Regions from separate parts of the Mesorhizobium sp. NZP2077 genome, predicted to be linked through region 1. Evidence: riboswitches for the same ligand, from Rfam matches in the RefSeq annotation. Region 1 holds a riboswitch; each other region holds the start of a gene.
The links. Region 1 has a riboswitch for cobalamin ahead of HGP13_RS18025 (CbtB domain-containing protein). Riboswitches for the same ligand answer to the same signal wherever they lie in the genome.
Positions count from the first base shown of each region.

Region 2: it holds a riboswitch for cobalamin, as region 1 does, so the genes downstream of both, HGP13_RS25145 (DUF1636 family protein) here and HGP13_RS18025 (CbtB domain-containing protein) in region 1, are expected to answer to the same signal.
Region 3: it holds a riboswitch for cobalamin, as region 1 does, so the genes downstream of both, bluB (5,6-dimethylbenzimidazole synthase) here and HGP13_RS18025 (CbtB domain-containing protein) in region 1, are expected to answer to the same signal.

Region 1 is NZ_CP051293.1:3,623,662-3,627,928, forward strand. It holds gene HGP13_RS18015 (MFS transporter) at 1-1,186, shown strand, start outside; gene HGP13_RS18020 (aromatic ring-hydroxylating dioxygenase subunit alpha) at 1,190-2,380, opposite strand; cobalamin riboswitch at 2,524-2,722, shown strand; gene HGP13_RS18025 (CbtB domain-containing protein) at 2,755-2,934, shown strand; gene HGP13_RS18030 (CbtA family protein) at 2,950-3,753, shown strand; gene cobU (bifunctional adenosylcobinamide kinase/adenosylcobinamide-phosphate guanylyltransferase) at 3,746-4,261, shown strand; gene cobO (cob(I)yrinic acid a,c-diamide adenosyltransferase) at 4,263-4,267, shown strand, end outside.
Region 2 is NZ_CP051293.1:5,015,451-5,019,717, forward strand. It holds gene HGP13_RS25130 (iron ABC transporter permease) at 1-205, opposite strand, end outside; gene HGP13_RS25135 (ABC transporter substrate-binding protein) at 205-1,152, opposite strand; gene HGP13_RS25140 (ABC transporter ATP-binding protein) at 1,196-1,984, opposite strand; gene HGP13_RS25145 (DUF1636 family protein) at 1,981-2,463, opposite strand; cobalamin riboswitch at 2,470-2,676, opposite strand; gene HGP13_RS25150 (substrate-binding domain-containing protein) at 2,928-3,917, opposite strand; gene HGP13_RS25155 (ABC transporter permease) at 3,981-4,267, opposite strand, start outside.
Region 3 is NZ_CP051293.1:5,522,963-5,527,229, forward strand. It holds gene HGP13_RS27665 (pirin family protein) at 1-32, opposite strand, end outside; gene HGP13_RS27670 (DUF2277 domain-containing protein) at 73-339, opposite strand; gene HGP13_RS27675 (exodeoxyribonuclease VII small subunit) at 451-702, opposite strand; gene HGP13_RS27680 (histone deacetylase family protein) at 706-1,632, opposite strand; cobalamin riboswitch at 1,754-1,934, shown strand; partial or broken gene bluB (5,6-dimethylbenzimidazole synthase) at 2,027-2,611, shown strand; gene HGP13_RS27690 (hypothetical protein) at 2,728-3,711, opposite strand; gene HGP13_RS27695 (TetR/AcrR family transcriptional regulator) at 3,814-4,267, opposite strand, start outside.

The DNA.
Region 1 (4,267 bases):
GCGCCACCCGATCTGGCTCCCGGCCCTCAAGGCCGCGGATGCGCGCACCTTCGCCTCGCTCTATGCGGTCGAATCCTTCGCCCGCGCCACGGTGTCGAGCGTCATCCCGATCCAGGCCTACGAAATCCTCCACAACGAGCAGATCGTCTCGATCCTCTACACCATCGTGGCGATGCTCGGCCTGTCGGTGACCTTGTTCATGCCGATGCTGATCCGCCGCTTCGCCCGGCGCTGGGTCTACACTGCGGGCGCCTGCCTGCTTGCTATCGGTTCGCTGTTCTTCGTCACCCACACGCTTGCGGGGCAACTGGCGGGCATGCTGTGCCGCGTCATGGGCGCCAGCGCGCTCTCCATCACGCTCAACCTCTACATCATGGACCACATCCGCAAGACCGACTTCATGCAGGCTGAATCGCTGCGCATGGCGTGGTCGATGTTTGCCTGGACCGGCGGGCCGACGCTCGGCATCTTCCTCTACACGCGCTTCGGCATCTATGCCGCGCATGGCGCGGTGGCGGTGTTCGCGCTGGCCCTGCTGGCGCTGTTCTGGACCTATCGGCTGGGCGACAACCAGTCGATCCGGCCGGGCAAGACCCGGCCGGCCAATCCGCTCGCCAATATCGGCCGCTTCGTCGCCCAGCCCAGATTGAGGCTCGCCTGGCTGATCGCCTTTGGCCGGTCCTGCTTCTGGTCGACGTTCTTCGTCTATGGACCGCTGTTCATGGTCATCACCGGCGAGGGGAAGCTGGCCGGCGGCCTGCTGGTCTCGGCCGGCAATGCGCTGCTGTTCATGGCGATCTTCTGGGGCAAGGCCGGAAAGCGCTTTGGCGGCCGCAAGACCATGACCTTTGCCTATTTCGCCATGTCGGCGATGCTGCTGGCGGCGGGCACGGTGGGAGCGACAGCGCCGTTGCTGACCGGCGCCTTTCTGCTCGGTGGCGCGTTCTTCACCATTGCGCTCGACGCGCTGGGCTCGACCGCCTTCATGCGCTCGGTGCGCTCCTATGAGCGGGCGCAGATGGCGGCGGTCTACCGCACCTATCTCGATTTTTCCGAGCTGACGCCGCCGCTGGTTTATTCCGTAGTGCTGATCTTTTTCGGACTGGGCTCGGTGTTCATCACGCTCAGCCTGCTGGCGGCGGTTTGCGGCTTCGTGACGTGGCGTTACCTGCCGAAGTCTCTCTGACGATCAGGGCATTGACCAAAGCGCCGCGTGGCGCTCGCGCACCCAATTGTGGAAGCGGTGCAGGTCATATTCCTCGGGCATCAGCACGCCAGATTGGTGGCGCATCGAGCGCAGGCCCCTCTGGTTGACCTCGCAGATCGCCGCATCCTCTTCCAGCACCTGTGTGCCGAAGGCGACGATGTTGTCGATGTCTGTCGCGGCCAGCGCCTCGGGCGCGAACAGCCATTCGGCGACAAGCTCCGTCTGCTCGGGGCCGAGCGGCAACAGGCGCACGGTCCTGACATAATCGACATGACCGACGATGAACATCGAGGGCAGGCTGGTGGCATAGGTCTGGCCGGCGGCGCGTTCGGCTGGCGTCAACCCCGAGAAGACCGGCCCGTGCGTCCGGCCATCGCGCGACCAGGTTTCGGCGCCGGCGCGCAGGCCACCGGAAAACTCCGGCGCGTCATTGTCGGCATGGCGCGTCCATTCGGGATCGTCATGCCGGCTCATCAGGCCGCGGCCATAGATCGGCACCAGCCGCGACAGGTCCTTGTGGACGCCCGGGCAGTGCAGGCACTCGTTGAAGTTTTCCCAAAAAATCTTCCAGTTGCAGTTCATCACCTTGCGCAGCACATGGCCTGAGACCAGCGTTTCCAGCGGCCAGTTGCCGAGATTGCCGGAGGCGGGATCGAAGGATGCCTGCGCCGAGCCGCCCGCGTTCTCCAGTAACGCGTCCTCGTGCAGATTGATGAACACGAAGCCGCGCCACACCGACAGCGCGACGCGATAAAGCGGGTGGTCGGCCTTGTCGAAGCCGTCCGGCAGCGATTTCGACGGCACGCGCACGAGGTCACCGCGCAGCGAATAGGACCAGGCATGGTAGGGGCATGTGATCAGCCGCGCCTTCAGCCGGCCCTCGCTCTCCTGGCACAGCTGCGAGCCGCGATGGCGGCAGGTGTTGTGGAAGGCGCGCAGCTCGCCGGTGTCGTCGCGCAGCACGATGATATCCTGCGTGCCGATGCGGAATCGGCGGAAGGCCAGCGGCTGGGCCAGATCGGTCTCGCGGCAGACAAGCAGCCAGTTTTTGTACCAGATGGCATCAAGGTCACGCTGATAGGCCGCCGCATCCCAATAGGCCGATGAGGGCAGCGTGGGTTCGGCCTGGGTCAGGCCGTTATAGGGATCGCGCTCGCTCGCAATGGGCTGCATGGCTGGCTTCCTGTGAGGACGCCAGCCGACACCCGGCCGGTGCAATTGTCAATTGTCGTGCCCAGGACCACCTGACTTGTCGGCATGGCGCAATCGCGCTGATTGCCGGCGGAATTTGGTTTGCCGCGTGTCGTGATTTTCCCTATAGTCACATGGTCGTCGGTTCCGTTTTGGAGCCAAGAGGGAATGCGGTGCGGGCTCGTTTGTTGCCCAATGCCGTGGCTGCCCCCGCAACTGTGTGCGGTAGTCCTCTCCATATGCCACTGAAGATTCGTCTTCGGGAAGGTGGAGAAGGGCGCTGATCCGCGAGCCAGGAGACCTGCCGACGACGGCAAAACTGACAGGCCCTCGGGTGGAGGGTGAAAGGACAAGATATGACTACCGCTTCCGTCTCCCTCGGTGCCTCCGTCTCCTCGCAGTCGCGCTTCATGCAGCTCGCTCTTGCTGCGTTTCTCGGCATTTTCGTGATGGGCTTTGTCGGCTTCTCGCATATCGATGCGATCCACAATGCGGCTCACGACTATCGCCATTCGATGGCGTTCCCCTGCCACTGACGAGGATCTAACATCATGAACCTGTTTCGCAACGTCGTGTTCATCGCGGCGATCGCAGGGCTCGTGGCTGGCGTCGTCCTCGCCTGCATGCAGGCCTATGCCACCGTGCCGCTGATCCTGAAGGCGGAAGTCTACGAACAGGCCGGCGGTGGCCACAAGCACGACCATGCCGCGGCACCGGCCGCAACGGATACCACTGCCATGAGCACGGCCGCCCCGGCGGGGAATGCCATGAGCACTGCGGCGCCGGCCCTGGCCGAAGCGACTGCTCCGGCGGAAGACGAGGGTTGGACGCCGGCGGACGGTTTCGAGCGTTTCGCCTTCAGCGTGCTTGCCAATATCGTCACCGGCATCGGCTTTGCGCTGATCCTGGTCGCTGTTTCGGAATTCGCTGGTGGCATCGGCACCTGGCGCCAGGGCGTGTTCTGGGGCCTGGCCGGCTTTGCCGTGTTCACGCTGGCGCCTGGTCTCGGTCTGCCGCCGGAACTGCCGGCCATGCCTGCGGCCGATCTGACGCAGCGCCAGATCTGGTGGTGGGCAACGGTGGCGGCGACCGCAGCCGGGCTCGGCCTGATCGCGTTCCGCAAGTCGCTGCCGCTGGCGATCCTGGCCGTGGCCTTGATCGTCGCGCCGCATATTGTCGGCGCGCCGCAGCCCGGCAGTTACGAGACAGCAATTCCCGAAGGTCTGCATCACCAGTTCGTGGTGGCGGTGACGGTGACCAATCTGGTGTTCTGGCTGGTGCTTGGCGCCGTCGTCGGCGTGGTGCGCGGACGCTTCACCGGCACCGCGACCAGCCTGCGCGACAGCTTTGCCTGATCGCGGCAAGCTGACCTTCATCATCGGCGGTGCGCGCTCCGGAAAGAGCGGGCACGCCGAAACCCTGGCGACGGAGTTGCCGTCACCATGGATTTATATTGCCACCGCGCAAGCCTATGACGACGAGATGCGCGAGCGCATCGCGCTGCACCGCTCGCGGCGCGGCGAGGGCTGGACGACCATCGACGCGCCGCTCGACCTTGCCGGCGCGATTGAGGCCCTGCCAGACAACCAGCCGGTGCTGGTCGACTGCCTGACGCTGTGGCTGACCAATCACATGCTGGCCGATCACGAACTTGAGCTGGAATGCCGGCGGTTGGCGGATGTGCTGTCGTGGCCGCGCGGGCCTTGGTTCGTGGTTTCAAACGAAGTCGGGCAAGGTATCGTGCCGGACAATGCCCTGGCGCGCCGTTTTCGCGATGACGCCGGGCGTCTCAACCAGCAAGTCGCGGCGATCGCCGATACGGTGCTGCTGATGGTGGCGGGGCTGCCGCTCAAGGTGAAATGAGATGAC
Region 2 (4,267 bases), 1.4 Mb from region 1:
CGACCGGGCCCGACACCTGGTGCCCGTTCAACCCGACAGCATGGCCAAGCGAGGCGATGACGTCCGTCAGAGGTATCAGCGTCGAACCATAGGCGATCGACAGCAGCACGAGGGCGACGACCGCCACCGTGCCCGCCGCCATCGCCAGCGCGAATGCCTTGTGCCCCGAGAGCGCACCGGACTTATGCCCAGGGGCAAGAAGCATCAGAACGCTTCCGGATGCATCGCTTTGGCGATCTTGGCGATCGCCTCGATGTTCGCCGGCCCAGGTGTCAGTTCGGCATAGCGCAGGGCAACGAAGCGTTCGTTCTTGACCGCGTCCGTTTCCTTCATTGCCGGATGCGCTTTCAAAAAATCGAGCAATTTCTTGTAGCCGCCGCCGTCCTGGTAATCGAGCAGGATGAGGAATTGCGGATTGCGCGACGCCACCGTTTCCCAGTCCGTGTTGCCCCAGCTGGTGTCCATGTCGGCCATGATGTTGTCGCCGCCAGCGGCGGTGATCATGGCGCTGGGAATAGCGAATTTTCCAGCGGTGAACGGCTTGTCCTCGCCGGAATCGTAGAGGAACACCCGCGTTCCCTTGGCGCTGCCAACCTTGGCGGTGATGTCAGCCAGTTGCGCCTTCCAGCCGGCAACAAGCTTCTCGGCTTCGGCCTCCTTGCCAAAAATCTTGCCCAGCTTTTCGACGTCGCCATACAGAAGGTCCATCGAGGCGGCCGGCCTGGTCTTGTCGAGATGGACGCAGCTTTCGGTCAGCACCAGCGTCTTGATCCCGTGCGGAGCGAGCGTGTCGGGCGTCACGTCGCCGCCCGGCTTCATGCCATAGTACCAGCCGGCGAAGAAGAAATCGGGCTCGACCGCGACGAGGTTTTCGAGCGTCGGGTATTTTGGCGCCAGTTCCGGGATGGAACCCTGCTCGGCCTTGAATTCGGGACCGACCTTGTACCATCCGGTGATGCCGGTAAGGCCGACGATCGACGGCTGCAGCTTCAGCGCGAAGGCCATCTCGGCCATGTTGAGATCGTGGATGACGGCGCGGTTGGGTGGCGCGTCGAAGGTCAGCGGCTTGCCGCAGCTGTCGACGGTGACGGGGAAGGCGAAGGCTGTCGACGCCAGCAGCGAGAAGACGAGCGACAGTGCGAGACGTTTCACGGATTTTGCTCCTTGGTTGAACAGTGTCGGATGAAGGGTTTGATCAGGACGGCGGCGCGGCGCGGTTCGGAACATCGAACACCGTCAGTTCGCGGTCCTCGGTGGGGTGGCGCAGGCGAAACACGTCGACACCGAAAATCTCGCGGATCAGCTGTTGCGTCAGCGCTTCGCGCGGTGCAGCCAGCGCATGCAGCCGCGCTTCATTCATTACCGCGACTCTGGTGGCGAAGGGCGCCACCAACGCCAGATCGTGCAGCACGGCGATCACCGTCATGCCGAAGCCGGCCACGAGTTCGAGAAGTTCTGCGCGGGCGCGCGGATCGAGATGGTTGGTCGGCTCGTCGAGGAACAGCACTTTCGGTTGCTGTGCGATGGCGCGCGCCAGCTGGGCGCGTTGGCGTTCCCCGCCCGACAGCGAGCCGATGCTGCGGCCAAGCAGCGGCAACAAGCTGGTCCGACGCAGCGCGTTCACGACAATGTCGTGTTCCTCGCTCCTGCGCCTCAGGCCGGCATGCGGGACGCGGCCAAGCTCGACATAGTCGATCACCGCCAGCCGCGGATCCGGCTGGTCGGTCTGGCCGACGACGGCGATGTGCAATGCCCGTTCGGCGGTCGAGATCCTGTCCAGGCGGCGCCCGCCAAGCTTCACCTCGCCCGAACTTGGCCTCAGCATGCCCGACAGCATGCGCAGCAGCGTCGTCTTGCCGGCGCCGTTGGGGCCAATGATGGCGAGGCGATCACCAGCGGCAACCGACAGGCTGACCGCATGGACCAGATTCCGCCCATTTGCCGTCGCGCTCAAATTGCGGGCGTCCAGAAGTGGCGTTGTCATCGGCTGTCTCCCGCAGGCTTGCCTGGTACCGGAATGCGGGCCAGCGTCTTGCCAGCCAGTCGCGGCGGACGTTGTCCGGAATTGCACCAGCCGTCGGCGAGCGAGGCGTAAAGCCTGGCAAATCGCACGAGATCGCCGGCATCGGCCTCGGCGTCTATGGAGCCGAAGAGGTAGGCTGCCTTGCCTGGCGCCTGGAAAGCCACCGTCAGCGGCCGCGCGCAGCCCGCCATGCATTCGACGCCTTCGACCGTGAAACCATTTGCCACCGCGGGCTCATGGTGGGCTGAGAGCCGGGAGCGTAAGTCGGCGCAGAGGCTTTGGCCCGACCTGACCCCGGTCGGGACGTCACGGCAGAGAGTGCACACGATGATGCGATGATCGATGGAGCCGTCCAACTTTCCGTCACTTTCCAAAACTGGCGACGGAAGGATGTTGGCGAGCCGGCCGACAAGACCGACGTCCACGTTTCCTCCCGGCACACCCCGTCCGGTCAACTCAGTGATGGCAGGTCTCCTGGCTCGCGGGTCTCGGCGCAATCCTGCCTTCCCAGCCTTGCCGGCCAGTGGCATGTCGGATCTTGCTCACCGCTTACAGTTGCGGGGGCAGCCACGGCCTCGACCTCGGAGGGTCTCACCGTGTTCCCTTTTCACCCCTTGCCTTTCGGCGCGGGGACCATCACCGGAGCATCGTAGATTTGCCCCTGGCGCATCGCAACAATTCTTTTCGACTGGTCCTGTCACCATCGCGGCACCAACAGACTGCAACCTCATCAGATAGGGGCGTGCGATATCTCCGTCTGTAATGTAATAACAAAACTGTTAAAGAGATATCCTCTGCCGCTGTCAATCCCTTGCCACCGCGAGCTGCCGGTGACGTTTGCAAACGCAGACGGGGCGAGGTTCGCGTGAACCCCGCCCCGGATCGAATAGTCTACAGACAGACCTTACTTTCCCGCCAGTTGCTTGGCGTTCTCGGGCGTGATCGCTGTCGTGTCGACGGTGACCGTCGTATCCACCGAAGTCGCGCAATCGAGCAGGATCTTCTTCGACATCTCGATCGCTTCCTTCGCACCCGTCGGATAGGTGAAGGTCGCCGCCCAGTCGCCCTTGGCCACGGCCTCGATCCCGCCGGCAGGGCCTGGCAGGCCGTCGGTGCCGATGATCTTGACCTGCTTGCCAGCGCCCTTGGCGGCAAGCAGCGCGCCAGCCGCCATCATGTCGTTCGAGGCGTAGAGCACCTTGATGTCGGGATGCGCCTGCAACATGGCCGAGAAGGCGGTCTGGGCTTTATCCGGCACCCAGTCCGCCGCCTGCTCGGCGACGACCTGGATCTTGGCATTCTCCTTGACGCCGTCCTTGAAGCCGTTCAACCGTTCGACAGCCGGCGTCGAGCTCGGGAGACCTTCCAGCACCGCCGCTTCACCACCTTCCGGCAGCAAGGTCTTGGCGGTGTACTTGCCCGCTTCGAGCGCGATCTTGTAATTGTCGCCGCCGATGAAGGCGGTGTAGTCCTTGCCGGGATCGCCGACCGTCTTGCGGTCGAGCTCGATGACCGGGATGCCGGCATCCATGGCGCGCTTGACCGCCGGTGTCAGCGGTGCCGCCTCGAAGGGCGAGATCAGCAGCAGATCGACTTTCTGGGTGATGAAGTTGTCCACCTGCGAGGTCTGCGTGTTGACGTTGCCGGCGCCGTCGGCGATCTGCAACGTGAAGCCCGGCACTTCCTTGGCGGCCGCCGTCAGCTCGTCATTGACATGTTGGCGGTAGGGCTCGGCATTGTTCGCCTGTGAAAAGCCGATGATGAACTGGCCGTCCTTGGCGCAGGCCTTGACCAGCGGCTCGGCGGCTTGTGCCGCTCCCGCCATGCACAGGCATGAGCCTGCCAACAACGCGACGTGAAGCGCGCGCCGTGATCCTTGTCTTGTGGTTTTCATACTCATTCTCCTCCTCGTCGGGCCGGGGCCAGACATTGGTTTTGCAGTTTCTGCCGCCTCCTCCTAACGACCCAAACCCTCGCGGCGGCGAACGAGGGATTGAAGCACTGCCGCCAGCACGATGATCGCGGCGGTCGCGAGCAACTGCATGGCGGGCGTGATGTTGTTGAGCTGCAGGATGTTGGCGAGTGCGCCCAGCATGATAGTGCCGGCCACCGTGCCGACCATCGAGCCGGCGCCGCCGAAGAGGCTGGTGCCGCCAATGACCACGGCGGCGATCGCGGTGAGTTCGTAGCCCATGCCGTCATTGGCGCTGCCGAAATTGAACTGGCCGGCATGCACGATGCCGG
Region 3 (4,267 bases), 1.9 Mb from region 1:
GCTTCAGGGTCTTTGCCCGGGAAAAAGCTCATGAACTCTCCTTATCAGCGGTCGTGGACCACTCTGGGCGCATCAGGCAAACCGGATCGCCGCCTTTGCCCGCAGCTTGGCCGCCACCTCTTCGCGATTGCGCGGATGCTGATGGGTTTCGAGCGAATCGAGCAGCTCACGCGCCGATGCCGCGATGGCTTCGACCGCGTGGTCGAACGCGTGCTGGTTCTGCTTCGACGGCCGCGTCGTTCCGCTCAGCTTGCGGACGAACTGGAGTGCGGCGTCGCGGACTTCGTCATTGGTTGCCGGCGGATCAAAATTGAACAGGGTCTTGATGTTTCTGCACATCGCTTCCGTATCTCCTCTTGTCCTGGAGCCGTTTCAATCGGGCGAGCTTAACCCTCAACCATGATCGTGTCCAAAAACCGGTAAGGCAAGACCGTCATTCGCGACCGTGACTCAGTCAGCGTCGAGCGGCTCGGTTCCGACCGGCTTGCCGTCGCGCGACAGCCTGATCTTCTCGACCTTGTCCTCGGCGGCCTTCAGCAGCCGGTCGCAATGCGCCTTCAGCGCCTCGCCGCGCTCATAGATCTTGATCGACTGGTCGAGCGCCACGTCGCCACGCTCCAGATCATCGACGATCTTCTCCAGCGCGTCGAGTGCCTGCTCGAAGCTCATCGCCTTGACGTCTTCGTTGGTCTCAGCAGCCATCGTTTATCCTTTCATCAGTCGGCCGACATGGGCGGCGACCGAAAATGCCAGTCCCTGCAGATCGTAGCCGCCCTCGAGCAGGCTGACGAGCCTGTTGCCGCTGTGGCGGGCCGCACGCTGCATCAGCTGGCCCGTCGCCCAGTCGAAATCGTCTTCGGTCAGGTTGATTTCGGCCAGCGGGTCGCGGTGATGCGCGTCGAAGCCGGCCGAAATGATAATCAGATCGGGCGCGAAATTGTCGAGCGCCGGCAGCACGCGCGACAGGAAGGCATCACGAAACACATCGCTGCCGGTCTGCGGCGCTAAGGGCGCGTTGACGATGTTGCCGGCGCCAGTCTCGCTCTTCGCGCCGGTGCCGGGATAGAGCGGCATCTGGTGCGTCGAACAATAGAGCACCGACGGATCGTCCCAGAAAATATCCTGCGTGCCGTTGCCATGGTGCACGTCCCAATCGACAACCGCGACGCGCTCGACGCCATGCTTCTTCTGCGCATAGCGCGCCGCAATCGCCGCCGTGTTGAAGAAGCAGAAGCCCATCGCCGTCGTTTTTTCGGCATGGTGTCCAGGCGGCCGCGCGGCAACGAAGACATTGTCGGCACGGCCTGAAAAAACATCATCGACGGCGGCGTTGGCGGCACCGATCGCGGTGATCACCGCTTGCCAGCTCTTCGGGCTGGCGGTGGTGTCGGCATCGACGCGGGCAAGGCCCTCTTCGGGAATGGCAGCGCGGATGCGGGCGACGAAATCGGCGGGATGGGCGTAGAGGATCGTGGCCTCGTCGCCCTCCGGCGCCTTGACGCGGTCAAGCGCGGCGAAGGCCTCGTCGTCGAGCACGCGCTCAATGGCGCGCAAGCGGTCCGGCCGCTCGGGGTGACCGGGCGGTGTGATGTGCTCAAGAAAGATCGGGTGGGTGTAAAGACGGGTTGTCATGCTCCCTATCTAGTGCCCCGGCGCCACGATGGCCATGCGTTGCCGCTTGATGGCTGGGGAAAATCATGCCTGCGTCCATTGGCGTCGCTGCGGGGATTGGCGCTGCCGGCGCTTCGGCGTAAGGTCGCGGCCACTGCCTGGTGCCCGCCGCAAGCGGGAGAATCGGGAACACGGTTGAACTCCGTGGCGTGCCCAACGCTGTGAGGGGGACCGCGCCGGTAAATGCCACTGTCGATGACGGGAAGGCACCGGACGCGGGTTGATCCCAAGCCAGAAGACCGGCCTGGCAGGCATCGTCATCCGCATGGTCAGGCGGCGGACATGGACTGCAATCGCAAGGGGACAAGCGATGCCGGATTCTATGACCGCTCCTGTGGGCGACGGATTTGACCAGATGGCGCGCGACGCGGTCTACCGCGCCATGTTCACGCGGCGCGATGTCCGCAGCCATTTCCTCCCCACCGCACTCGATGATGAGGTGCTGGCGCGGCTGCTGCTTGCCGCCCATCACGCGCCGTCTGTCGGTTTCATGCAGCCGTGGAATTTCATTGTCATCCGCGATGCCGCGCGACGGGCGGAGGTGCGCGACCTGTTCCTGGCCGCGCGAGAACAGGAACTGCCTGAAATCGAAGAAGACAAACAGGCGCTCTACCGCAAGCTCAAGCTCGAAGGCATCTGCGAAAGCGCGCTCAACATCTGCATCACCTGCGACCGCCGGCGCTCGCAGGGTTCGCCGCTGGGACGCTGGCACAATCCGGAGATGGATCTCTACAGCACGGTCTGCGCGGTGCAGAATTTCTGGCTGGCCGCGCGTGCCGAAGGCGTCGGTGTCGGCTGGGTCAGCATCATCGAGCCGCAAGCGCTGAAAGGCCTGCTGTCGATTCCCGAGCACGTGACGCCGATCGCCTATCTCTGCGTCGGCCATGTTTCCGAGTTCGCACCGAAACCGGACCTCGAAACGCATGGCTGGGGCCGACGCCTGCCGCTGCCCGAACTGATCATGAGCGAGACGTTTTGCGGGCAAGGCGAGGCGCAGCTCAAGTCAGCCGTGGCGGACCTCAACATCGCTGCCATTGCGCCGGCGCAGCCCGCCGATCAGCGCGTCGCGCCAGCCGGACCCCAGCGCGAGCCGCCGAACGAGGCCAGCGCCTTGTCCTTCAACTCCCTGAACTTCGACGACGCCTCGGCCAATCGGGCGTCCCAGGCCGGATCGGGCACCTGGCCGGCGATGGTCTTGAAATAGACCTGCATCAGGCAAGCGATGGCGAAGGGTTCGATGAAGGCCGCCTTGAAGGCCCAGGCGAAGACGATGGCGAGCACGAAGGCCCAGCCAGCCAGCTGCCCGGGCATCATGAACAAAATGGCGGCGGCAGGGGCCAGCATCAGCAGGAAGATGACGAAAGAGACGCCCCACATGATGACTGCCAGCCAGACGGCGTTCTTGACCATGATCTTGCCGTTCTGGGCGTAGAGCACAACGGCTTGCCGCGCCGTCTCGAAGGGCGAGGACGAATTGATGCGGATGTTGTAGCCGAGAATGATCTCGTCGACATAGGTCAGCGACAGGCGGATCACCGTGTTGAGGAACGAGACCAGACCACTCAGGCCCGGGATCGGCAGGAAGGCGGCGATGCCGCCGAGCAGGCCGGTGATGGCACGGATGGCGCCCTTGACCAGCTGGTCGACGACAAAAAGGATGTTGGCCTCGGCAAAACGCTCGGTGACGACCTGCTTTGCATAGGCGATCTGGTTCTGGCCATCAGGAACATCCCGGCCATCGATCAGATGGACCATGACGGCGATATGGCCGGCCTTGACAACGTAGAGGATGTATTCGCGGATCCAGTAGACGGCGATCGAAACGATGCCGAAACCGACCACGCCACCCCACAGGGCAAAAGACATAGGCCCGTCGGGATCGGTGGAGATATGGCCGACGCCATAGCCGACGGAGGCGCCGGTGCCGGTTGCCACGATGTAGGCCAGCGTGATGCCGAAATAGATGATCATGCGAAAGACAATGAAAGGCCAGGTCCTGATCATGATGGACACCGACCGGCCGATCTCGAAATCCCACATGGCCCGAATCTCCCCTCAGAGATGGCTGCGGAGGATGCGCTCACCCCAAAGATTGTCAATCGGGGGTGGCCAGCGAGGCGCCGAACGGGGATTTTAGTTCTGTTATGAACCTGGTTTCCTGAGCAGCCCCTCCAGCAATTGCTTGAACGCCGCCACCACCTTCTTCGACGTCGCTTCGGGGTCGTTCGAATTGGCGATCCGCTGCGCCGCCTGGCTGCTGGCGCCATTGATCAACCGTGCGGCAGTCTCGGGGTCGACGCTGGGGACGACCACCCCTTCCTCTTGCAGCGCGATCAGATGATCGGTCATTGAACCGACGCAGGCATTGGCATTCGACCATTGTGCCGGATCTCCAAGAACGGCCGGACCGTCGCGGAACATGATGCGCTGGATTTCCGGCTCCAGCGCCATTTCGATATAGGTCGTGCATTCGTCGACGAAATGCTGCCAGCGAGTCGGCGCTTTCGACGCGACCTCATTCACCCGGGCCGCCATCTCGCCATCGATTTCTGCGATAACCGCCTCCAGCAGCCCCTTCTTGTCGCCAAAATGGTGA